DNA from 3 places in the Brevibacillus sp. B_LB10_24 genome. Region 2 is predicted to be linked to each of the others. Evidence: predicted binding sites of a transcription regulator. Region 2 holds the regulator's gene; each other region holds the start of a gene.
What was found. The regulator LexA, encoded in region 2, represses DNA repair genes until DNA is damaged. The targets are predictions, from matches to a motif close to CGAACATATGTTCG.
Positions count from the first base shown of each region.

Region 1 (8,053 bases), on a different contig from region 2:
TTGCGGACCGCTTTGAGATCGTGCCGAGGATTGACTCTCCCGGCTACATCGATGCGCTGCTGGAGATATGCAAACGGCATGAGATCACGGTAGTCCTCTCCCTGATCGATCCGGAGCTGGTGGTGCTGTCTCGCAACAAGGAGGCTTTTCTTAGTGAAAAGGTGCAGGTCGTCGTATCCGATTCGACCATTACGGAGATGTGTCTGGACAAGTGGACGATGTATCAATGCTTGCAGGAGTGCGGCATTCCCTGCATACCTACATACAATCATTTGACTACGGCAACGGAGGCATTATCGACCGGGACCCTTTCCTTTCCCTTGCTGATAAAGCCAAGGAGTGGAAGCGCCAGTCAGGGGATACGCCGGGCAGACAGTTATTCGGATCTGCAAACAGCCTGCTCGCAAATCGGCGAAGTCGTGATTCAGCCTTATGTCAGCGGGGATGAATTCGGTGTGGACGCTTATGTGGACCTGATTTCAGCCGAACCGGTCGCCATCTTCAACAAAAAAAAGCTGCGGATGCGGGCCGGAGAGACGGACAAATCTCTGGCGGTGAGAGATGAGCGCTTGACAGAACTGGTTCTGAAGACGTTGAGAGCCGTAAAACCGGTTGGGCCGATTGATGTCGATTGTTTTTACACCCCTCAGGGCTTCGTCGTCTCGGAGATGAATCCCCGTTTTGGCGGGGGCTACCCGCATGCGCACGAGTGCGGATATAATTTTGTCCGCTATCTCCTGCGGAATTTGCAGGGACGAGCGAATGACAGCTGCCTGGCAGGCCAACCGGAGGGGAGTGTCATGCTGAAGTACGACCAGATCATGATCGTATGAGTCTTTTCTTCCAACCTGTTTCGTAGGTACATAAACCTACGACCATGTTCATACAAATATCCCATGATTTAAAACAGGTGCCGACAAAATTGAGTCATATGGGGTGTGGTTATGAGTTACAAAAACCGCTTGGTCTTTATGGGACTTTTAGATGCTTGCATTATTTGTCTAGCGGTTGTACTGGCATACCAAGTCAGATTTGATTTTGACATTGGAGCCCACAATACCTCTGCTTTGCTTTATGCTGCCATCACTCATGTCGCCCTCGGGTTGGCCGGTTTGTACATCACCCGCATGTATCGCCCCGTGTTGATGTTCGCCAGCGTTGCAGAGCTGATCGCGATTATTAAACTTGCGACCTTGCTTGAGCTTGGCTGCTTTCTCTTGCAAAGCGGGCTGCAGTATGTCGTCCCCGCATTTGCCGTTCCCCGTTCCATTTATCCGATCTCATGGGCATTTATCATTATTGGACTTGGCGGTGCCAGGATGACGTTTAAAATCATCACCGCTACTTCGGCCAAATCGCGCCCCAATCTGCGCAGAACTATGATTGTCGGCGCGGGCAGCGCAGGTGTTCTGGTGGCCAAGGAATTAACCCATTCCCCCGACTCTGAACAATATCCCGTCGCCTTTATCGACGATGACAAGGCAAAGAGAAATTTGCAGATTTTAGGCTTGCCGGTCCTGGGGGGCCGCGAAAGAATTCCAGAAGTGATTCGGCAGTACGAGATTCAAGACATCATTATCGCGATTCCCTCCGCGACTAAAAAAGAGGTAGCGGAGATCGTGGAGATTTGCAACCGAATGAAGGTAAGCATCAAGATTTTGCCAAAGGTATCCGAACTGCTTAGCGGTAAAATTTCTATCAAAATGATTCGGGATGTAAAAATTGAGGATTTGCTTGGCAGGGATCCGGTGGCGGTCGATCTGACCGAGGTGTCCAATTACATCGGCGGCGAGACCATCCTGGTGACAGGAGCAGGCGGTTCCATCGGCTCGGAGTTATCCCGGCAGATCGCCCGGTATCAACCGTGGAAGCTGCTTCTGCTCGGCCATAGCGAAAACAGCATCTTTGAGATCGAGTTGGATCTGCGAAAACAGCATCCCCACTTGCAGATTGAATCCGTCATCGCCGACGTCCGGGACCGGAGGAGGATGAAGGCGGTATTTGCCGCTTATCTGCCGGGAGTCGTCTTTCATGCGGCGGCACATAAACACGTTCCGCTGATGGAGCGAAACCCGGTCGAGGCAATCAAAACCAATATTATCGGAACGAAGAATGTAGCAGAGCTGTCACACCACTTCGGCGTTTCCCGCTTCGTCCTGGTCTCTACGGATAAAGCAGTCAATCCTGTCAGCGTCATGGGTGTGAGCAAACGGGTTGCGGAGATGTTCGTCCTCGGTTTGGGCCAAAGGAGTCAGACCAAATTTGTCGCCGTGCGCTTCGGCAACGTCCTGGGCAGCAGCGGGAGTGTCATCCCGATTTTTAAACGGCAGATCCAGCAAGGCGGTCCGGTGACGGTCACGCATCCCGAGATGGTTCGCTACTTTATGACGATCCCGGAAGCGGTGCAACTGATCATCCAGGCTGGTGCGCTGGCGTCCGGGAGCGAAATTTTTATCCTCGACATGGGCAAGCCGATCAAGATCGACAAATTGGCCCGGGATCTGATTCGGCTGTCCGGATTTGAGCCGGAAGTTGACATTAAAGTCATTTACACCGGGATTCGCCCAGGTGAAAAACTGTACGAGGAGCTTTTGACCAATGAAGAGGGGATCGCAGCCACCAGGCATGGCAGGATTTTTGTGGGAAAACAGCTTCAGATTGCCTGGCATGAATTTTCGCGAGATGTCGATCAATTGGAACAACTGATTGAGAATGAAGAGGAAGAGCGATTCGACCAGGAGATGAAGCAGCTGCTGCGGAAGATCGTTCCCAATTATCGGTACGTGCAGGAGCCGTTCTCAGCCGAACAACAAAAGAAAGTGATGCGAGTTCAAAACAGTTCCCACCATGCGAAAGTGGAGATTGTCACAAATGTGTAGCCGCAGAGGGGCAGACCTATGAGAACACGAGTGAAAATCGCAATCTGCACAGCTGCAGTGCTCGCAGCAGGAGCAGTAGGGTACATCTACTACTTGTACCATGCTGTGGAGAAGACAGCTGCCCAAATGTATCAGCCGCTTCAAGCGGCAAAGTCAAAGTTGAGGACGGAGAAAGCCTCCGTAGAAAAAAAGCAGCCCATCTCTGTCCTGCTATTAGGCGTCGACGAGCGGGAGAACGACCGCGGCCGCTCCGACACGATCATGATCGCTGTCGTAAACCCTGCAGGAGGACAAACCACGCTGGTTAACATTCCGCGCGATACGCGGACACAGATCGCGGAACACGGGACTGTTGATAAAATGAATCACGCCTACGCTTTTGGCGGTGTTGACATGGCAGCGAAAACGGTAGAGCAATTTTTACAGGTTCCGATCGACTATTACATCTCTGTCAATATGGAAGGGTTTGAGCAGATTATTGACGCCTTGGGCGGAGTCGATGTGGAGAACAAGATGAGTTTTTCGTATGAAGACCACACGTTTCCACAAGGGAAGCTGCATCTGGACGGCAGCGCTGCCCTGGCCTATGCCAGGATGCGCTATGACGATCCCCGGGGGGATTTGGGCAGAAACAGCCGGCAGCGGCAAATTGTGAAAAGCATGCTGAAACAGGTTGTACGGCCGGATATCGTGACAAAAGCCAAAGGCGTGCTTGACCAATTGGGCCAAAACGTCAAGACCAATGTGACCTTTTCCGAATGGAAGGACATGCTGCAGGACTACCGTTCCGCCTTCGAACAGGTGAATTCGATCGAATTGGCCGGGGAAGGCAGTATCATCGATGGAATCTACTATTATATCGTGGACCAGGCTGAACATAAGCGGGTACAAGCAGAACTGAAAAGCCAGCTCGAACTGGATAAAACCCCACAGCCTCCTTCCGCCGGGGCCATTCCGTAGCTCCATATCCGCTATAAGGTTGGTTCTTTGTATTTGCCGGTAGATTCTGGCAGGATCTCGTGATACCTTTAAGAGGACAGCCTATAAGCGAAAAGGAGCGAGATCTGATGAAGCACATAAGCGACTGCACCGTTCTTCACAATCAAGTGAAAATGCCCTGGCTCGGCCTTGGCGTATACAAGATACCGGATGGCGAAGAAGTTCGGGGGGCCGTTCGATACGCCCTTGAACACGGGTATCGCAGCATTGACACGGCTGCGCTTTACGAAAACGAAGCTGGAGTAGGCCAGGCTGTTAAAGAATCAGGTTTGCGGCGTGAAGATTTGTTCATCACGACAAAAGTGTGGAACACAGACCAGGGGTACGAATCCACCCTAGCCGCATTTGAAACAAGCCGGAAAAAACTGGCGATGGATATGATCGATCTGTACCTGATCCACTGGCCGGTCAAAGGAAAGTACAAAGAGACCTGGAAAGCTCTCGAGAAGCTGTATAAAGAAGGCTGGGTCAGGGCGATCGGAGTCAGCAATTTCCATGCCCATCATCTGGAGGACCTGCTTGCCGATTGTGAGATCAAGCCAATGGTCAATCAGGTGGAATACCATCCGCTGCTGTCCCAGCAGGAGCTTCGCCGTTTTTGTCAGGCACAGGGCATCCAGATGGAAGCGTGGAGCCCGCTGGCCAGAGGACAGATCTTGAACGATTCGACGGTTCTGACGATTGCAGGCAAACATCAGAAGACCCCGGCCCAGATCGTCCTTCGCTGGGATCTGCAAAACGGCGTCGTGACGATACCCAAGTCGAGCAGTGAAGAGCGAATCGCCGAAAACGCCGGGATCTTTGACTTTGTTCTGTCCGCCGATGACATGGCTGCTTTAGACTCCCTGAACGAGAATAAACGCGTTGGACCAGACCCTGACAATTTCAGCTTTTAAGGAGGCACTTGCTGCCTCCTTTTTTTCGTTGCCGTATCGTAAATCGCCCCCTTTGCGATTTTTCTCTTTTTCCGATGGAACGTGTATAATATTGTCTGATAAATGAATATTGTTAAAATTATAATAATTGTTCAGGCGAAACGACACTGATCAAAGGTAGGGGATGTACTGGTGGATTATTGGCGTGATTCTGATGATGCGCTTGCCAAGCACGCTGGCGCATACCCACGTGTCAATCCCCGCGGATACGGATTAAAAGTCTGGACTGACAGCAAACAGTAGTTCAGCCTGCAGGCGTTCGTATAGAAACGCGCCTGCAGGCTTATTTTTTCGTTCAGCTGCGAAACGGGGAGGTCAAGGACTGGATAAACTTTTGTCTATCTGGTAAACTAATGTTTAGAAGGCGGGGCTTTCGCAAAGGGAGGGAAACGCTTGGACAAGGAGCAACAAATTCTTCAGTATATCCGCCTCAATCCTTTTATCACTCAGCAGGAACTGGCAGGCAAGATCGGCATTTCCCGCTCGGCGGTGGCAGGCTATATCGCGGCATTGACAAAGCGCGGCGAAATCAAGGGGCGCGCTTACATCCTCCGCGAAGACGCCTTGGTCACCTGCATCGGCGGCGCAAATCTGGATCGCAAAGCACACAGCAAGCAGAAGGTGCAAATGCATTCTTCCAACCCGGTCACGATATCCGAATCATGCGGAGGAGTGGCCCGCAATGTGGCTGAAAACCTGAGCCGGCTCGGCTGTACGGTGTCGTTGATCACCAGCCTTGGCGATGATAAAGAGGGAGGCTGGATTCTGCAGGAGTCGAAGAAGCACGGGATTGATGTGAGTCAGGTCTGGGTACTGCCAGCCGAACGGACAGGAACCTATACCGCCCTGCTCGATTTGGACGGGGAGATGACGGTCGCCCTGGCAAATATGGACATCTACGATCAGGTCGCACCTGACATGATTGCGGAGAAGTGGTCGCATATTGCGGCTTCTCGGGCCGTCTTTCTCGATACGAACTTTCCGGAAGAAAGCTTGGCTTACCTGATCAACCGCTGCCGGGACGAAAACATTCCCCTGTACGTCGATCCGATCTCTTCCGCCAAAGCAAAAAAACTTCCGCCGCGGCTCGAAGGCGTGGATACGATCCTGCCGAACAGGGAACAGGCTGAACTGCTGGCAGGGATGGAGATCGCATCACTGGCCGACTGCCGTATGGCTTGTGAGAAAATCAGGGAGCGGGGCGTAAAAAACGTCATCGTGACGCTGGGAGAGTCGGGCATCTTCTACTTGACGCCTGTCGGCTCCGGGCATCTCCCGCCTTTTCCCACTGACGTGGCCGATGTCACAGGGGCGGGGGACGCATTTGACGCAGGCTTTTTGTACGGAATCATACACGGTGAAGAGCTGCCCCGGGCTTGCTTGTTGGGACTGGCGGCGTCCAGTCTGACACTGCAAACGGAACATTCGGTTTCCCCGCAGCTGCGGCCGGAACAAATCAATTTACTAGCAGAGGAGAGAGGAAAATGAAAGCATACATGACGTTTACAAAAGAGGTTCAGCACGCCCTGGAAAACAACCTGCCAATCGTGGCGCTGGAGACGACGATCATCTCCCACGGCATGCCTTACCCGCAAAACATCGAGATGGCGAAGCAAGTGGAACAGATTATCCGCGATAACGGCGCGATCCCTGCGACCATCGGGATCATGAACGGAAAGATCAAGATCGGCCTGGATGAACGGGAGTTGGAAGAGTTTGCCACTAATCAGGAAGTAGAGAAAGTGAGCCGCCGCGATTTTCCGTACATCCTCGCTACCGGCAAGATCGGCGCCACCACGGTTGCGGCGACGATGATCGCCGCAGGGCTTGCCGGAATCAAAGTGTTCGCCACGGGCGGCATCGGCGGCGTCCACCGCGAAGGGGAGGTGACATGGGATGTCTCGGCCGACTTGACAGAATTGGCCCGGACCAATGTGGCCGTAGTTTGTGCCGGGGCCAAATCCATCCTCGACATCGGCAGGACTTTGGAATACCTGGAGACGCAAGGGGTGCCTGTCGTCGGGTATCAGTGCAGCGACTTCCCATCGTTCTACTCTCGTGAAAGCGGCTACCAGGTCGACTTCCGGCTGGACTCACCGGAAGCGGTAGCTGCCGTGATGGATACAAAGTGGAAACTGGGACTGAACGGCGGTCTGGTCATCGCCAACCCGGTGCCGGAAGCCGACGCCCTGCCGCACGAAGAGATCGAAGCCGTCATCGGACAAGCCCTCAAAGAAGCCAAGGAGAAGGGCATCACCGGCAAGCATGTGACGCCGTTTCTGCTTGACAGGGTCAAACAGCTGACCGCGGGGAAAAGTCTGCAAACCAATATCTCCCTGGTGAAGCACAATGCTGAAGTGGCGGCTAAAATAGCCGTCGAACTGCAGGCCAAGAAGTGAACCTCCCCCACTTACTCGCTAACGCGAATTGACCCATTTCGTATTGTAATGCTTCTTGATCTTATAGGGATATTTCGTTGATTTGATTCCCTTTCGTATCGCTTGGCGGGCCGCGTCTCGTGCGAACAAGTTTTTATGACTAAAGGCATGAATGGTTTTACTGTGCATATGGAATTTACGTTTGGTTTGCTTCTGAAGCGCTGACTTCGAAATCCATTTCCGATGCTCCAAATAGTAGTTCTTTGCGAGCTTCAAGCACGTATTCCAAACCTGGGCAGATTCGCGATTACAGGCATAAAGGCGCTCGATATCTCGTTTTGAGGCATGAAACCGTACAATTTGAGCACGAATCAAGGAAACCCCCCTTATCAAGAACGTTTGTTCTACATCCTATTATGCAACACATACGTTCCTGTTTGGGGAATATTTCCGCATCAAAATGACGAGAACAAATACATGCTTCCCTGCCTATCTCCAGCGAAGAGGTTCGGGAACGGCGTCATTCATCTCCCACCTGCTTCGCTGAGGAAGGAGACTTCTGACGCAAGTTGTTAAATCGAACAGAAGGCCATTCCTAATGTCGGGAATGGCCTTTTTTTACCTTTCCGGCCCTACTTCTTCGGCAAAAAGCTTGTGAAGCGTCAGGCTGCCGAGCGAATTAACTTGGGCCTGCAACCGCTTGGACATGGTCTGCTCCTCGTACTGAAACAGGGACGTGAGGTCTTTCGGCAGTGTCCGGTTTTCTACTGCCGGCGTCAGGACAGCGGGCAGCTCCAGCGCCGGCGCAGCCAGGTGAAAGCCCCAATCCCCAAAGGAAGGAATCCGGACGTGATAGCTGCGT
Region 1 covers NZ_JBJQOQ010000005.1:150,222-158,274, reverse strand. The annotation lists gene ACI7RC_RS07450 (ATP-grasp domain-containing protein) at 1-833, shown strand, start outside; gene ACI7RC_RS07445 (polysaccharide biosynthesis protein) at 945-2,879, shown strand; gene ACI7RC_RS07440 (LCP family glycopolymer transferase) at 2,898-3,839, shown strand; gene ACI7RC_RS07435 (aldo/keto reductase) at 3,947-4,774, shown strand; gene ACI7RC_RS07430 (carbohydrate kinase) at 5,207-6,301, shown strand; gene ACI7RC_RS07425 (pseudouridine-5'-phosphate glycosidase) at 6,298-7,212, shown strand; gene ACI7RC_RS07420 (spermine/spermidine synthase domain-containing protein) at 7,810-8,053, opposite strand, start outside.
Region 1: ACI7RC_RS07430 (carbohydrate kinase) is a predicted target of LexA. The motif match lies at 5,047-5,060, and genes of this name have one in related genera.

Region 2 (8,053 bases):
CGATCGCCCGCCAACACGGGCTGCACGCCACCTTTATGCCCAAGCCGCTGTTCGGCGTTGCCGGCTCCGGGATGCATACACACCAGTCGCTGTTCTCCGGTAACGAAAACACGTTCTATGACGAGTCGGATGAATACGGCCTGAGCACTACCGCCAAACACTACCTGGCAGGAATCCTGGCTCACGCCCGCGGGTTTGCAGCGATCACCAATCCGCTGGTCAACTCCTACAAGCGATTGGTGCCTGGTTACGAAGCTCCTTGCTATGTGGCCTGGTCAGGCAAAAACCGTTCGCCGCTCGTGCGGATTCCCGCTTCCCGCGGCCTCAGCACACGGATCGAAGTCCGCAATCCCGACCCGGCAGCCAACCCGTATCTGGCGCTGGCCGTCATGCTCAAAGCAGGACTCGACGGGATCAAGCGCAAACTCCCGCTGCTTCCAGCCGTCGACCGCAACATCTACGTGATGAGCGAGCAGGAGCGGGAAGAAAACGGCGTAGCCAATCTGCCGGCGACCTTGAAAGAAGCGATCGAATGCTTGAAGGACGATTCGGTTATTTGCGAAGCGCTGGGCGAGCATGCACTGGTTCACTTTATCGAAGCGAAAGAAATCGAATGGGATATGTTCCGCACCCGTGTACACGATTGGGAGCGCGAGCAGTACATGACGATGTATTGATGGGAGGGAGCCCTTGCACCTGTAGGTGTGAGGGTTTTTTCTTTTGTGTAGGTGAAAGGGGAATTTTATTTTCTTTAGCATGACTGCTTGCATTACTAAAAAAGGGCGGGATTAAACTTTCTTGGGAGAAGTATGGATGGCACGTTTTGGGGAAATCTTTTTACGGGTCTTCGCTTCTATTTGCCGCTTTGCACGAAGATATCTTCGGTATTGAACAGGATCAAGCTTCTTCAACCCGCGAAAGTCCGGATTGGTGTTAGCCTCAATAAACCATACCTTCCCTTTTTTATCGATTCCCATATCCAATCCGACGATTCTAATGGGGAAACGAGAGCCTAATTTATAAGCGATTTTGTAGGAGACGACGGTTAACTTCTTCAGTACCCTGGAAACATGAAATGATTGGTCGGCTCCTCGCAGGACTTCCATTATTCGTGCATCTCGGGCCCCTTTTGCCACATTCGTGACGACTGAACGAGCCCTTGGTGCGACCTTGGCACTCATCCAGGTAAGTACCCACCGGTTGGAGGGCTTCTGAAGAACAACCCGCAGATCAAAAGGCTTATTATGATAGGTAGCTAGTGGAATACCCCGTTGGATCAGATATTTTTTCCCGCGAAGCATTCTCTTTTTTACTTCTGTTACGAGACTTTTACTGGGGCACTTTTTAGACCAGTTATTGATTGAAATCAAGCTTTTGGAGCGGCTGAGCCTCTTAACACGGATTATCCCGGTTCCCAAAGACCCTTTATCTGGTTTGATATACAATACGGGGAAGGTCCTGAGCATCCTGATTAGAGTGGTATCACGATACCAACGGGTAGCCGGCACGTGACGGGACAGGACACGATCATTCATTAAGGGTTTCCCTTTCAACATTTTGCTTCTGATGTATTTCATGTAAACTCACCTCCATCACTACATTATTCGGCTTCATTTTTCTAGTGATGGCGAATATGAAAATGCGCTAATGACTTGTGGTGGAAATGGCATAAAGGTAAATGGAAAAAACCCCCATCCCTTAATAAGGGGTAGGGGTTGGATAGCAAGATACAGCATCAACCAATCTAGGGTCAATTCCGTAAAAAATCCAGAACGCACCGTTCCATCTATAGCCTGAAACTTCACCGTACTCTACTCGAGTCGGAAAAAACCAAAAACGATCACCATTAAAGAGCCAAACATACGTGTATTGGTACAAACAATCAACGATATAGGAAACGGACGGTTTTGGGGGGATATACTGTGGTGGCGGGGATGTTGGTGCCTGTGTTGGATAAACCATTCCATTTTCACTCCCTTCTATTCTCGCCAGCATTATATTCAGAAATAAAGCCCCGGTCAGAGCATAAACACCTAAAAGTAATTTTGGAAGTCAGGGAAGAGAAGCAGGTTAATCTACCAACTGGAATGGTTAAGAAGGCAGAGCAAACAGCTCTCAGTTTCGCAAAAGCAGAGGAGCAGGCGAAGGTAACACACCGGAATGCGCTTGTTGAGCAAAACTTGCTGGTTCTTCTTAAAGCTAATGATTGCATCTTCCTTGGAACCGTGCTTATAATAAGTTTATCAAAAAAAATTGATGAATGAGGTCATCTCCAATGAACGATATCAAACAAAAGATGGAACAATACGAGAAGAAATTCAAAGCTCTCGCCGATCGGAAACGATTAGAAATTATGTATGAGCTTTGCCAAAGAGGAAAAACGTGCGTATGTGACCTAACAGAAGTTTTTGATATGCCACAATCCAAGCTTTCGTATCATCTCAAGATTTTGCTGGACGCCAACCTGATTATGAAAGAGACAAAAGGTACATGGAGTTATTACGATTTGAATGATGACGAAGTGAATCAACTGCTATCGGAAGAGCTTTGTTGTATCTTCAGGAAAACAGGTAAAGGAAGTTGTTGCTAATTTTTTTAGAACTTATATCAATTTTTTTTGATTTATATTATCTAAATTAAGGGAGGAGTAAGAAATGAAGTATGTTCACGTTGGGATTCATGTAACGAATCTGGAGAAATCGATTGAATTCTACCAGAAAGTATTTGGAGTGGAACCTGTAAAGGTAAAGACAGATTATGCGAAGTTCTTATTGGAAAACCCGGGACTTAACTTTACATTAAATGTTCGGGACGCCGTTAGCGGAAATCAAGTTAATCACTTCGGATTCCAAGTTGAAAGTGCAGAAGAAATCGTTGCTCATAAGGAAAGGCTAGAAAAGGAAGGCTTTTTCACGCGTGACGAGATGGATACTACATGCTGTTATGCTTTACAGGATAAATTTTGGGTCACAGATCCGGACGGCAATGAATGGGAGTTTTTTTACACAAAGGCTGATCGTGACGTTCATAAAATTGAATCCACAGCTTGCTGTACAGATGCAAATACAGAAAGTAACAAAGCTTCTTGCTGTTAAACCAAAAAGGAGTATTTGATGAAACAATTATCATTTCTAGATCGTTTCTTGACCCTCTGGATCTTCCTTGCTATGGCTATAGGAATTATTATCGGAACTTTTGTTCCTGCTTTCACAAGCGGGTTGAACAGCTTACAAATTGGCACAACTTCCATCCCCCTTGCCACAGGCTTAATTCTGATGATGTACCCTCCTTTGGCAAAAGTTCGTTACGAGGAGATGGGGCGTGTATTTGACGACCGAAAGGTTCTTTTCCTGTCCCTTATACAAAACTGGGTGATTGGCCCTATCTTGATGTTTTTGCTGGCCATCATTTTCTTGCCAGATAAGCCGGAATATATGATAGGGTTGATCATGATTGGCTTGGCGCGTTGTATTGCCATGGTGATTGTTTGGAATGACCTGGCAAAAGGGGATACAGAATATGCAGCGGGCCTTGTCGCATTCAATGCTGTGTTTCAGATGCTTTTCTTTTCTGTATATGCTTATGTGTTTGTCACCATCATTCCAGAATGGCTTGGCATCCAAGGAGCAATTGTTTCGATTACAATGTCAGAAGTGGCCAAATCGGTGTTCATATACCTGGGTATTCCTTTTCTTGCAGGGATGCTGACTCGTTTATCTTTGGTAAAAGCAAAAGGCAGGCATTGGTATGAAAACGTGTTTATTCCCAAAATAAGTCCAATCACATTGATTGCTTTACTCTTTACCATCATTGTCATGTTCTCCATGAAAGGGGAAAGCATCGTCAGCGTACCTATAGACGTCGTTCGCATTGCGATTCCTCTGCTGATTTACTTCATCGTGATGTTCTTTATTTCTTTCTACATGGGGAAGAAAATTGGCGCTAACTATCCGGTTACTACGACTTTAGCGTTTACAGCAGGCAGTAATAACTTTGAGTTGGCAGTCGCTGTAGCAGTCGGTGTGTTTGGGATTCACTCGGGTGCCGCTTTTGCAGCTGTCATCGGTCCTCTTGTTGAAGTGCCAGTAATGATTGCATTGGTACAGGTAGCATTATGGTTCAAACGGAAGTATTTTGCCAACACATACCCGAATTGAGGCAGAAAAGGTGAGTACATCATGGAAAACAAAAAAACGATCTACTTCTTATGCACAGGGAATTCTTGTCGAAGTCAAATGGCAGAAGCATGGGGAAAGAAATACTTAGGTGACACGTGGAATGTACTATCTGCCGGGATTGAAGCTCATGGTGTCAATCCGAATGCCATCAGAGCGATGCAAGAAGCAGGAATAGACATTTCCGATCAAACTTCAGATGTTATTGATCCGGCCATTTTAAACAAAGCGGATCTGGTCGTGACACTTTGCAACCATGCAGATTCCATTTGCCCAACCACACCAACTCATGTAAAACGTGTCCATTGGGGATTTGACGATCCTGCGGGAAAAGAATGGTCGGAATTTCAACGAGTCCGCGATGAAATTGGAACCCGTATTAAGAAATTTGCAGAAACGGGAGTATACATTTCGGCAGAAAAGAGCTGGCTGGCTGTCGCCGGAAGCAGCAAAAATGCAGCCTTGCCAAATGGCAGCAGCAGGCTGCATTTTTGCGTTTTGCCGCCGTTTGCCGCATAAATCGGGGTAATTTGTAACTTTTATGCCAGCCTGTACGTAAAAATGGGGAGAGTATTAGGAAAGGAGGCAGCGGGATGGAGATATTGTTATGGATCATTGTAGTTGCCTTGTTTGTGATCAGTATCGCCGGTGTATTCATGCCAGTTTTGCCGGATACCCTGCTTCTCTGGGGAGGTTTTCTGCTGTACCAGTTTGCCATCGCCGGGCCGGGGGCGGGTTTGCCAGCTTCGTTCTGGTGGGGAATGGCGGTGCTGAGCGTTTTGATTTTTGGCGCTGACATATTGATGAGCATGTACTTCGTGAAAAAGTACGGCGGTTCCAAGTGGTCTTCATTAGGGGCGATTGCTGGTGTCATTCTCGGGATTTTCCTTTTCCCGCCGTTTGGCATCGTCATATTCCCGTTCTTGATCGTCTTTGCCATCGAGATGATTTTCCAGAATCAGCCGGCAGAGAGGGCGTTGATGGCAGGGCTGGGGTCGCTGGTCGCCTTTTTCAGCAGTGCCGTGATGAAGGTGGCTGTCCAGATCATCATGATCATCTGGTTTTTTGTCGCGATCTGACCGGTCGAAAGCAAGCAGGGGCAAAAAGTGCAAGCCATACAAAACAGGGCTGTACCTTGAGGCGGATTTGTCCGCTTTGGTACAGCCCTTGTCTTTTTGACAGAACGTTTTTGCATTAATGAATCATGCGATAGACACCAATCACCTTGCCGAGAATCGACACGCTGTCGAGGATGATCGGGGAGAGTGCCGCATTTTCCGGTTGGAGGCGGAAGTGGGTTCTCTCTTTAAAGAAGCGCTTCACGGTCGCTTCGTCGTCTTCCGTCATGGCGACGACGATGTCGCCGTTGTCGGCTACGCTCTGTTGGCGGACGATGACGTAGTCGCCGTCCAGAATGCCCGCTTCAATCATGCTGTCTCCGGATACGCGCAGCATGAAGACTTTGTCGGACGAAACGATATGTTCTGGCAGGGGGAAGTAGTCTTCCACATCTTCGATTGCCGTAATGGGTTGGCCCGCTGTTACTTTACCGACGACCGGAACCCGCACGACAGGCTGTTCGAACTCTTCCTGGAAGCGGCTGCCTTCCTGCAGCAGCTCGATCGCCCGGGGCTTGGTCGGATCGCGGCGGATCAGCCCCTTCTTTTCCAGTCGTTCCAAGTGGCCGTGAACCGTGGAACTGGAAGCCAGCCCGACGGCTTCACCGATCTCGCGCACAGATGGAGGGTAGCCCTTGTCCTTTACTTCTTTGCGGATAAAGTCGATAATTGCCTGCTGACGTTGGGATAGCTTGGACACAAGTGACACCTCAATTCCCTGATCTTTTTCTACATTATACCATGGGATCTTGCGTTCGACAAACATAAGTTCGATTTTTTTGTTGACATGAACACATGTTCGCATTATGATAAAGACAAATACAGAACAAATGTTTGTGGGGTGTTGTTTACGATGAACACTGTACATAAAAGCAAGGGTCGATTGGGAATTAGGCGCGGACAAGCCTTATTGATGATGTTTACCTTCTGTTTTATCCTTTACATATTAAGCGGTCTTGTCTTTGCTTCTGAGCCGCAGGCGGCCATTCGGATGGAAGTGACCGTACAGCAGGGCGACAGCCTCTGGAAGCTGGCAGCCGAGTACCGCGACCCGGATAAAGCGGACATCCGGGATTACGTCCAATTGCTTAAAGAAGTCAACCATCTGGAGGATCCGACGATCTATCCCGGGCAGACGCTGATCATTCCCCTACAAAAGTAAACGAATGGGCATTCGTGTGTTATAATAGACAGACGATGCTGAGATGGAGGGAAAGATGTGGTTACTGACGCGGAGATCAAAAGGATTAACGAGTTGGCGAAAAAGTCGAAGGAATCAGGACTAAGCGACGAGGAAAAACAGGAACAACAGCGGCTTCGGCAGAAGTACATCGCTGCAGTACGCTCATCATTGAAGGCCAATTTGGACTCCATCCGCTTTGTGGATGAGAACGATATAAAGCATTGACTTACGGCAGACCCCCTCATTCCGGTACATGCACTCGGGATGAGGGGATTTGCCGTCCATAAAGATGTATTTGCCGCTGCCCCGCTCAATTTGATACCATAAAAAGGAAACTTTGCCGTGTAAGGAGGAGGTACCGTGACAGTCCGCCATCCGGCCTTTCAGGACGAACAAATGCACTTGGACGAGACGATCGCTGTCATCGATAAAGAAATAGACGATCTGCGCGAGGGGCTGAGGGAAGCAACGGACGATTACGTCAAGCAGGTCGTGCTTGCCGCTCAGTCTAAAGAGCTCCGCTATTTGGAACAGGCACGGCTAAAGCCGTATTTCGGCCGCATCGATTTCACCCGGGATGAAACGTTTGAACGAGATCAGGTGTATATCGGAAAGCGGGGGATCGTCAAGAGCGATTCCTTTCAATCCGTCGTGGTCGATTGGCGCGCTCCGATCGCCAGCTTGTATTACAGCGGCGAGAGCAAACAGGCTTCCTACCGCACCCCGCAAGGAATCGTCAGGGGGGAAGTAACGCTAAAGCGCAACTTCGCGATTGAAGACGGGAAGATCAAGGGAATTTACGACGGAGCGCTAAAAGAAACGATCAACCGGGAAGCAGGGGCGCCGGACGAGTTCCTCGACGAGGGGTATATCGACGAATTTCTCGCTTCCCATCTCAATCAGACAAATGACAACCGTTTGAAGGACATTGTCGCCACCATACAATCGGAGCAGAACAGCATCATACGCGCGGAAAAAAACCAGCCTGTCGTGGTCCAGGGGGTAGCCGGCAGCGGCAAGACGACGATCGCCCTGCACCGCCTGTCGTATTTGATTTACAACTACCATCACGTCATGTCATCGAAGAAGTTTATGGTATTTGCTCCCAACCGGCTTTTCTTGCATTACATATCCGATGTCCTCCCGGAATTGGGGGTAGAAGACGTCCAGCAGACCACTTTTTTTGACTGGGCGGTAAAACTGCTGAAGAAGGACTTTCCCAAGGGGTGGCGGATCTATGATCCGTCGCGGTCCCAGTTGGTGTTTTTTGAGCCGGGGGTCTCGCCGGAACAGGCGGAAGCGGCCCGGCAGCGGATGGGGTTCAAGGGTTCGCTCGCCTGTCGTCAAACCATGGAAACCTATGTAAAGAAGCTTGTCGAGGAAGAGATCCGGTTTAAATCGCTCCGCTTCGCGTACAAAAAGACGATGCAGGTCTTCGAGATTCCGGGAAGCGAAATCCGCCGTTTGTTCGTGGAAGAGTACAGACAACAGCCGCTTAAAGAGCGGGTCGACACCCTCTACAAGCACCTCAAACAACAGATGAACAAGCAGTTTTTCGCCTATATGCGAGAACATAA
Region 2 covers NZ_JBJQOQ010000001.1:464,815-472,867, forward strand. The annotation lists gene glnA (type I glutamate--ammonia ligase) at 1-677, shown strand, start outside; gene ACI7RC_RS02340 (YheC/YheD family protein) at 789-1,577, opposite strand; gene ACI7RC_RS02345 (hypothetical protein) at 1,923-2,264, shown strand; gene arsR (arsenical resistance operon transcriptional regulator ArsR) at 2,276-2,590, shown strand; gene ACI7RC_RS02355 (ArsI/CadI family heavy metal resistance metalloenzyme) at 2,655-3,095, shown strand; gene arsB (ACR3 family arsenite efflux transporter) at 3,114-4,157, shown strand; partial or broken gene arsC (arsenate reductase (thioredoxin)) at 4,179-4,577, shown strand; gene ACI7RC_RS02370 (DUF456 domain-containing protein) at 4,769-5,254, shown strand; gene lexA (transcriptional repressor LexA) at 5,370-5,993, opposite strand; gene yneA (cell division suppressor protein YneA) at 6,147-6,455, shown strand; gene ACI7RC_RS02385 (DUF896 domain-containing protein) at 6,513-6,701, shown strand; gene ACI7RC_RS02390 (HelD family protein) at 6,837-8,053, shown strand, end outside.

Region 3 (8,053 bases), on a different contig from region 2:
GGCCTTAAACGGGGCACCTGCGGAAAGGACGGGGATGCCGTCGTATTCCGTTCCCTGGATGTTCTTTTCGATGTACCATTTTTGCGCATTTGTAACGATTTGGACGGATGGATCGTCATGTACTAATGAGAAGAAGCTGTTGATCGGAGCCGTCGTCGTGCCGACAGGTCCGCGAACGTATTCAAGGGTTTTGGCATGCTCGTCTTTCACTGCGTCGACGATCTCCTGGTCGACTTCCACAAGCGGTTTCTTATTGGTTTTGTCGTAGATGGGGCGCGCTTCTGTCTGGGCGTCGACGACTTTCCACTTGCCGTCCACCTGCTGCAAGGTCAGATCGACGACGCCGAGATGATCTCCCCAGAAGCCGGGCATGACGGCAGGAATTCCGTTGATTGTCCCTTTGGCCGTATCTACGCCCGCAATGCCTTCAAAGTCTGCGCTTGGGAACAGCTTATGGGCGTGGCCGAAGAGGATCGCATCGATGCCCGGCACGCTGCTCAGATAGTAGGTTGCATTCTCGTCATTGCCTTGCGGAGTTGCCTGTTCGAATCCGGAGTGCGGGATGGCGACAATGATATCGGCGCCTTCTGCTTTCATCTTTGGCACGAACTTTTTCGCCGTTTCGACGATGTCCTTGGCGATCACTTTGCCTTCCAGGTTGGCTTTGTCCCAATTCATGATTTGCGGCGGCGTAAAGGCGATCACCCCTACCTTGAGCGTCACGTCCTTGCCGTTTTCGTCTTTAAAAGTCTTGGTCAGGATTTTGTAAGGCTCAAAGTAGTTTTTGTCGTTGTCCGGGTTGCCGTCTTTGTCGTCGTAGTAGACGTTGGCGTTGACGACGGGAAAATTGGCGCCGGACAAGCTCTGTCCCAGAAAGTCGAGGCCGTAGTTGAACTCGTGGTTACCGATTCCCCCGGCATCGTATTCAAGCAGGTTCATCGCCTTGTAGACGGGATGGGTCTCCCCTGGCTTAAGCGGATTGATTTTGGCGACGTAATCGCCCAGCGGATTCCCCTGAATCAGGTCGCCGTTGTCGAACAGCATGCTGTTCTCCACTTCCTGCCGGGCAGCGATGATCAAGGAAGCGGTCTTTGCCAGGCCAAATTCGTCTGTCGGCATGTCCTGGTAGTAGTCGTAGTTGACGATGTTCGTGTGGATGTCGGTCGTTTCCAGGAGTCTCAGCTTCAACGTCGGCCCCTGGGACTCTGCACCTGCCAGCCCCGGCAGGACAAGAGTACCGAGGAGCAGAGACACAGCCAGAAAACTGCTGGTAATCCCCTTTTTGTTCAAAATGAATCCTCCCTCTATGATCAGATGATAGTATCACAATTTGATATTAGCATATGCGATTCCTCCCGAGTAATGAATTTTCGTAAAGCTTACATAGAATGCGGAGGATTTGACGGGAAATCTATGGAATCAGGCCGAAGCCCCGGTTATCTGCGGCGCAGCCTTGAAAATCCTGAAATCTGCAGGGATTCCGCTTTTTATCCTGCCCGCCCGCAATGATAGAATAAAAGGGCGACGTGTTCGCTATTGTCGTAGTCTAAAAAGGAATCCAAGCACTTCTGCAGATGGCGGGAGGGGCTGGAGAAGGAGGAATTGGCGATGAAGACAATCACAGCGGAGAAACGAGCATTACATGGAAAGAGCGGAGCAAAAAAAATCCGCAAAGCAGGGCGTGTACCGGGAGTGCTGTACGGTCCAGGTCAAGAATCGCAGCTCTTGCAGGTCGAAGGACGGCAGCTGATGGCGATGATTCGGGCGAATGGCTCAAACCGCCCGTTCCGGTTGAAACTGGGCGCCGGCGAAGTGCCGGTCATGATAGCCGAAATGCAGCAAAAGCCGACGTTGCCTGATATCCTGCACATTGATTTCAAGCAGATCAACATGGATCAAGGGATTGCTGCCAGCGTTCCGCTGGTGATCACCGGCAAACCGGATTCGGGGCAGGCGATCCTTCACCTGCACGAGATCGATGTCACTTGTCTGCCAAGCGATATCCCGGCTGAACTGGCCATCCCGGTCGAGGGGCTTCATGTCGGCGATACTGTGACGGTTGCCGATCTGAAGGGTTTACAAAACGTGGAAGTCATGCGAGAGCCTGAGGCCGTCCTGGTCACGATTGAGGAGGCAAGGGGTGCGGCAGATGATGCCGCCGAAGAGGCCGAGGAATAAGAATTGCAGGTTTTATAGACAACGTATAACGACCCCTTTTCATGGCGAAACTGAAAGAAAAGCCGTAAAAGGGGTATTTTTATGAAGCGAATTGGGAAATTACTGATTGTTTCCGCTATGGCAATCGGGGTGTTTGGCGGCACACCCTATCTGGCAAACGTGATCAAAACATGGCAGCAGACTGACCAGCCGGCCGCCGGGCGACTTGAGGCTGAACAAATAGAGCTGGTCCTGCGCCGTTCCTACCTGTGCGGCACCAAGGATGAAGAGAAGCAGCTGTCAAACGGCAAGTCGGCAGAACAACTCCTGTCCGAACACACTGACTGGGAGGTCGTCTCGGTCGAGCCTGAGAGACTGGTCCTGCACAAGCAGGTGAACGATCTTTCCCCCGTCTGCAAAGAGAACGGCTATTTTGGCGTTTCTAGGGACGGCATGCTGGCGCTGTTTAACGGAGTACCGAGCGAAAACAAGGTTATCCAGACGTTTTACCAGATCAATACGGCACGGATGGAGGCAAGTCTGCCGAAGGAAGAGATCGCACACCTCAAAAGCGGCATCAGGGTGCGGGATCTGGCGGAATACAACAGCATTTTATCTACATACAGCGAATTTCAGCTCCGCAAAGAGGAAAAGAAAAGCCAGTAGCTCAGTGCTTGCCGACGCGCTTTTGGCAAAGGTACAATAGGACGAGATTGACCTACAAGCGCGAAAGGGAGGGGCTGCAGTGTACCGTTGGCTGTTGGCTGTTATCGCCGTCATGACGGCGACGGCGATTGCCGGAGAATTGAAGTTCAGCCCGTTTTTTGGCGCTTTTCGCATCAGCCTGGGGAGCGCTGTTTTCTATTTCATGCTGCTGCTGTTTCGGCCCAAATACTTGCCTGCGGTGGGTGTGCTGGTCGGGGTTTTCGTCAGCCTGTTTCGGATGACGCTAGACTGGGGGATGGGCGTGACAGAGAACTGGGCGGCGAGCTACACTGCCCACATGCCGTCAGCCTGGTATTACGTCGCGTTTGCCCTGCTGCTGCAGATCGTGCGGTATCCCCGCTTCCTGTCGTCTCCGCTGATGCTGGGACTGCTTGGCGGAGCGATTGATTTCACTTCCAACCTGGTGGAGCTGGCGGCCCGGATGCTGCTCGAGGGTCGGGACATCGACCCGATCGCCAATTCATCGCTCCTGTTCCTGCTCGGACTGTTGCGCAGCTTTTTTGTCGTGGGGATTTATAATATTCTTGAAATCCGTCAGCTGCGGGCGGTCAGCAAGGAACAGCAAAAGCGGATGGAAACGCTGCTCCTGATCTTGTCCGAACTGCATGAAGAGCGCCTCTACCTGCAGAAGATGATGAAGCATGTCGAGCAGATAACGGCTGGAAGCTACAAGCTGTACCGCAGTTTGGCGGGGGACGTGCGGGCGCGTGAAGCCCTGCGGCTGGCGGAAGAGGTGCATGAGGTGAAAAAAGACGCGCAGCGAATCGCGGCCGGTCTGTCCAAGCTGATCAAACAGGAGCGGGTAACCAATCGCATGACCCTGCAGGATGTTGCGCAGCTGGTGGCGAAGGCAAATACAAAATACGCGGAACATTTGGGGAAGTCCGTCGATATCGAATTCAACCTGCAGGCCAACCGGGAGACAAATCGCTTTTATTCCTTGCTCTCCGTCATGAACAACATCGTTGCCAACGCGATCGAGGCGATCAGGGAGGAAGGCAGAATCACCATCGATATCTTTCCGCGCGGGCAAGACATCTGGGTCGAGATCAGCGATGACGGGCCAGGAATCGTCCAAGCGGATCGCGAATTGATCTTTCAACCGGGATACACGACCAAGTACGATCACGCCGGAAATGCCTCCACAGGCATCGGTTTGACTTATGTAAAATCAACGCTGGACGAATTGGCCGGGTCTGTCGAAGTGACGGAAAACAGGTGGGGCGGTGCCCTGTTCCGCATCATCATTCCGATCAGCTCGCTTACGGCCAGGATCGGCAAAAGGACGGAGTGACAGGACCATGACGAGCTTCTTTCTGATCGACGACGATGTTGCTGCCCGGTGCATGCTGGCGACGATCATCGAGGACAGCGACCTGGGCCGGGTGGTCGGCGAGGCGGAGGATGGCTACGAGATGGAAGAGACGGTGATCCGCTACGCTCCGGACATGCTGATCATCGACTACCTGATGCCCAAACAGGACGGAATTGAGACGATCCGCCGCCTCAGCGGGCTCGGGTATGCCGGGATGTGACCCAGATCATCCAGAAACTGGCCGACAGCGGACCCCACTACGACGAACGCAATTTTCCCGCCTTGAAGGACCTGTATGCCAGCATACTGCCTGACGCTCCTTCTCCCACCCTGGTCGAAAAAGAGGTGAAGGCGATCGAACAGCGCGTCCGACGCTCGGTAGCCCAGGCGCTGCTCAACGTCGCTTCGCTGGGATTGACCGACTACGGCAACCCGACGTTTGAAGGGTATGCCACCAGGTACTTCGACTTTGCCGACGTGCGGCAAAAGATGCGGGAGATTGAAGAAGAGGAACCGCATTCCCGCGTCCGGCTCAATTTGAAAAAATTTTTGTATGCGCTTTACCTGGAGGTGACGGCAAAGGCAAAATCCTGATCAGGCAAAAGCGTCAACTTTTGCCAACATAATCGGGATGATTTCGCCCATAATGAAACGTAACGGCGTTTAAAAAGGGGGAGTCTGTGTATGTCTTCAATGCCACGCGGAAGCTACAAAGACCAGTTCCACCAGCGCTTGTACGTTCAACTGAACCAGGGGCACAACAAGCTTGATTACCGCAGAATCAACATGATTCAGGGCGACATGCGCGAAGGCGTAGACGAATACGCCCACATGCAGCATGACATCAGCGATGCCTTGGGGATGAACAAACACTAGCCGCGCCGTCAGGCCTGACCCGAATCCGGGTTGGGTTTTCTTGTTTTCTGCAGGGCGAGGGGAAATGCATGTTCGCTTTTGCTCCGCGTTGTGATACAGTTAAAGGGAGCATGACGAAAGATAAGCGGAGAGAAAAGATGCGAATATTAGGAATTGACCCAGGAATTGCCATCGTCGGATTCGGCTTGATCGAAAAAACCGGCAGCCGGATCAGACCTGTCCAGTATGGCAGTATCCAGACGCAGGCCGGCTTGACCGTGTCCGTCAGGCTGAAGCAGATCTTTGAGGCGATGCAGCGCTTGATCGAGACCTATCAGCCGGATGAGATGGCGGTAGAGAAGCTGTTCTTTAACCGCAATGTGACGACGGCCTTTACCGTCGGCCAGGCTCGCGGCGTCATTTTGCTGTCTGCCGAGATGGCGGGAGTCCCGATCTACGAATACACGCCGCTGCAAGTCAAGCAAGCAGTGACGGGGTACGGTGCGGCTGAGAAAAAGCAGATCCAGGAGATGGTCCGCCTGCTGCTGCGCCTGAAAGAGACGCCCAAGCCGGACGACGTAGCGGATGCGCTGGCGATCGCGCTGACCCATGAGCAGTTTCGCCCATATATCGACATAGCGGAAGGTGTGCGAACATGATTGATTTTATCGAAGGGGCGATCGCCTACATCGATTCAGAATACATAGTCGTAGAAACAGCGGGAATTGGTTACCGGCTGTTCTGCCCCAACCCTTACGCATTTGTTTCGCGCGAGGGGCATCAACAGCGGTTTTTTACCCATCACCATGTGCGGGAGGACGCGATCAGCCTGTACGGCTTTGGGTCGCGCGACGAGCGTGACTTGTTCCGCCGCCTGCTGGACGTGACAGGGATCGGTCCGAAGGGAGCACTGGCGATTTTGTCTGCGGCGACACCGGAGCAAATCGTCATGGCCGTCGAGCAAGAAAATGTTGCATACCTGACGAAGTTTCCCGGCATCGGGAAAAAGACGGCACAGCGGATGATTCTTGATTTGAAAGACAAGCTGAAGGGCTTTACGCCTTCTTTCATCACCTCTGCCGCCGCTGCCTTGTCCGCTTCCCCTGATGCCGGAACCGGCAGCCTGCAGGAGGCGCTGGAAGCGCTGACCGCCCTTGGCTATACGGATGCGGAACTGGTTAAAGTAAAGGGAGCGCTGACTGAACAGGCTCAGCAGGGCGGCACTGTCGAACAGCTGATCAAACAAGCTCTGGTGCTTTTGGCAAGGGGGTAGAGACAGGTGGAGGAGCGGATTATTACCACCCATATGCAGTGGGAGGATGAAGGGACCGATCTCAGCCTTCGCCCCCGCTTTCTGTCGGAATACATCGGGCAGCAGCAGGTAAAAGAAAATCTGAAAGTCTTTATCGAAGCGGCCAAAATGCGGCGGGAAGCCTTGGATCACGTACTGCTGTACGGCCCGCCTGGGCTGGGCAAGACGACGCTGTCGCAGATCATCGCCAACGAGCTGGGGGTAAACATCAGGACCACTTCGGGGCCGGCCATCGAGCGTCCGGGCGATCTGGCGGCCATCCTGACCAATCTGCAGGAAGGGGACGTCCTGTTCATCGATGAAATTCACCGCCTGAACCGCAGCGTGGAAGAAGTTCTTTACCCGGCGATGGAGGATTTTGTGCTGGACATCATCATCGGCAAAGGACCGAGTGCCCGCAGCGTCAGGCTGGACTTGCCGCCGTTTACCCTGATCGGCGCGACGACGAGAGCGGGACTGCTCTCCTCGCCGCTGCGGGACCGATTCGGCGTGGTCAACCGTCTGGAGTTCTACACCGTCGAAGAACTGGCATTTATCGTCAGCCGGGCCGCCGATATCCTGCAGATCGGCATCGCCGAGGGGGGCGCTGTCGAGATCGCGAAGCGTTCCCGCGGCACTCCGCGGGTCGCCAACCGGCTGTTGAAGCGCGTCCGCGACTTTGCCCAGGTAAGCGGCGAAGGGGTAATTACCGAGGAGATCGCCAGAGAAGCGTTATTGCGGCTGCAGGTAGACGCCTGCGGTCTGGATAACATCGATCACAAGCTGTTATTGGCGATTATGGATCAGTTCGCCGGCGGGCCTGTCGGTCTGGATACGATCGCCGCGACGATCGGTGAAGAGGCCCAGACAGTTGAGGACGTATGTGAACCGTACCTGCTGCAGATCGGCTTTTTGCAGCGGACTCCGCGGGGGCGCATGGCTACCCCGGCGGCATACCAACATTTTGGACGGGAGATGAAAGCGTGAATCCGGTTGCCAAAGTGCTCATTATCGCCGGAGTGGTGCTGGTCATAGCTGGCCTTCTTTGGCAGGTAGGAGGGCGGTTTTTCCCGCTTGGCCGGCTTCCGGGCGACATCGTCGTCGAGAAGCCAAACTTCCGGTTTTACTTTCCGATCGTTACCTGTATCGTGATCAGTGTTGTGCTGTCGCTGATCAGCTATTTGTTTCGGCTGTTTAAATAAGCGAGGGAGAACCGGATGCGTTCTGCCTCGTTTCTCCTTTTTTGGCCAGAATCCAGGAAGGAATTGGCTCAATTTTTGTCGAATCAATCAAGTTGATTCATAAAAATTCGACAAGCGAGTCAGTCTGGGGAGGGGAACGAGGCGCGATGAAAATGTGCAGGATAGCGAAGCAGGCCTTTTTGTTAGCGAGCGCTCTGGCTTTGGCTATCGGTTTCAATAGCGGGCCCGCAGATGCAGCGGAAAAAAACATCCGGGTCGCACTGTTTATCGATGACGGACAGGGGTACCGCAATACCATCCCCGCCGTCACACTGGAGAGCACGAACGACCTAAGAGTAGAGCTGTCCGGCAATGGAGGGAGCTACCAGCTTCCCCGTGTTCGTTCGGCTCGCTTCTCCGTGGACCAATTTGCCATCGTCGCACTGGAGACGGGCAATCTGACAGAAGCGGAGCGAATCGCCCAACAGCTCAGCAAACAAAAGAAAGACGCTTCGATCACGGTGAAGT
Region 3 covers NZ_JBJQOQ010000008.1:68,063-76,115, forward strand. The annotation lists gene ACI7RC_RS09830 (bifunctional 2',3'-cyclic-nucleotide 2'-phosphodiesterase/3'-nucleotidase) at 1-1,290, opposite strand, end outside; gene ACI7RC_RS09835 (50S ribosomal protein L25) at 1,609-2,178, shown strand; gene ACI7RC_RS09840 (BofC C-terminal domain-containing protein) at 2,260-2,823, shown strand; gene ACI7RC_RS09845 (ATP-binding protein) at 2,903-4,177, shown strand; gene ACI7RC_RS09850 (response regulator) at 4,185-4,418, shown strand; gene ACI7RC_RS09855 (DNA-binding domain-containing protein) at 4,415-4,792, shown strand; gene ACI7RC_RS09860 (hypothetical protein) at 4,883-5,074, shown strand; gene ruvC (crossover junction endodeoxyribonuclease RuvC) at 5,212-5,712, shown strand; gene ruvA (Holliday junction branch migration protein RuvA) at 5,709-6,326, shown strand; gene ruvB (Holliday junction branch migration DNA helicase RuvB) at 6,333-7,331, shown strand; gene ACI7RC_RS09880 (DUF2905 domain-containing protein) at 7,328-7,546, shown strand; gene ACI7RC_RS09885 (SpoIID/LytB domain-containing protein) at 7,693-8,053, shown strand, end outside.
Region 3: ruvC (crossover junction endodeoxyribonuclease RuvC) is a predicted target of LexA. The motif match lies at 5,136-5,149, and genes of this name have one in related genera.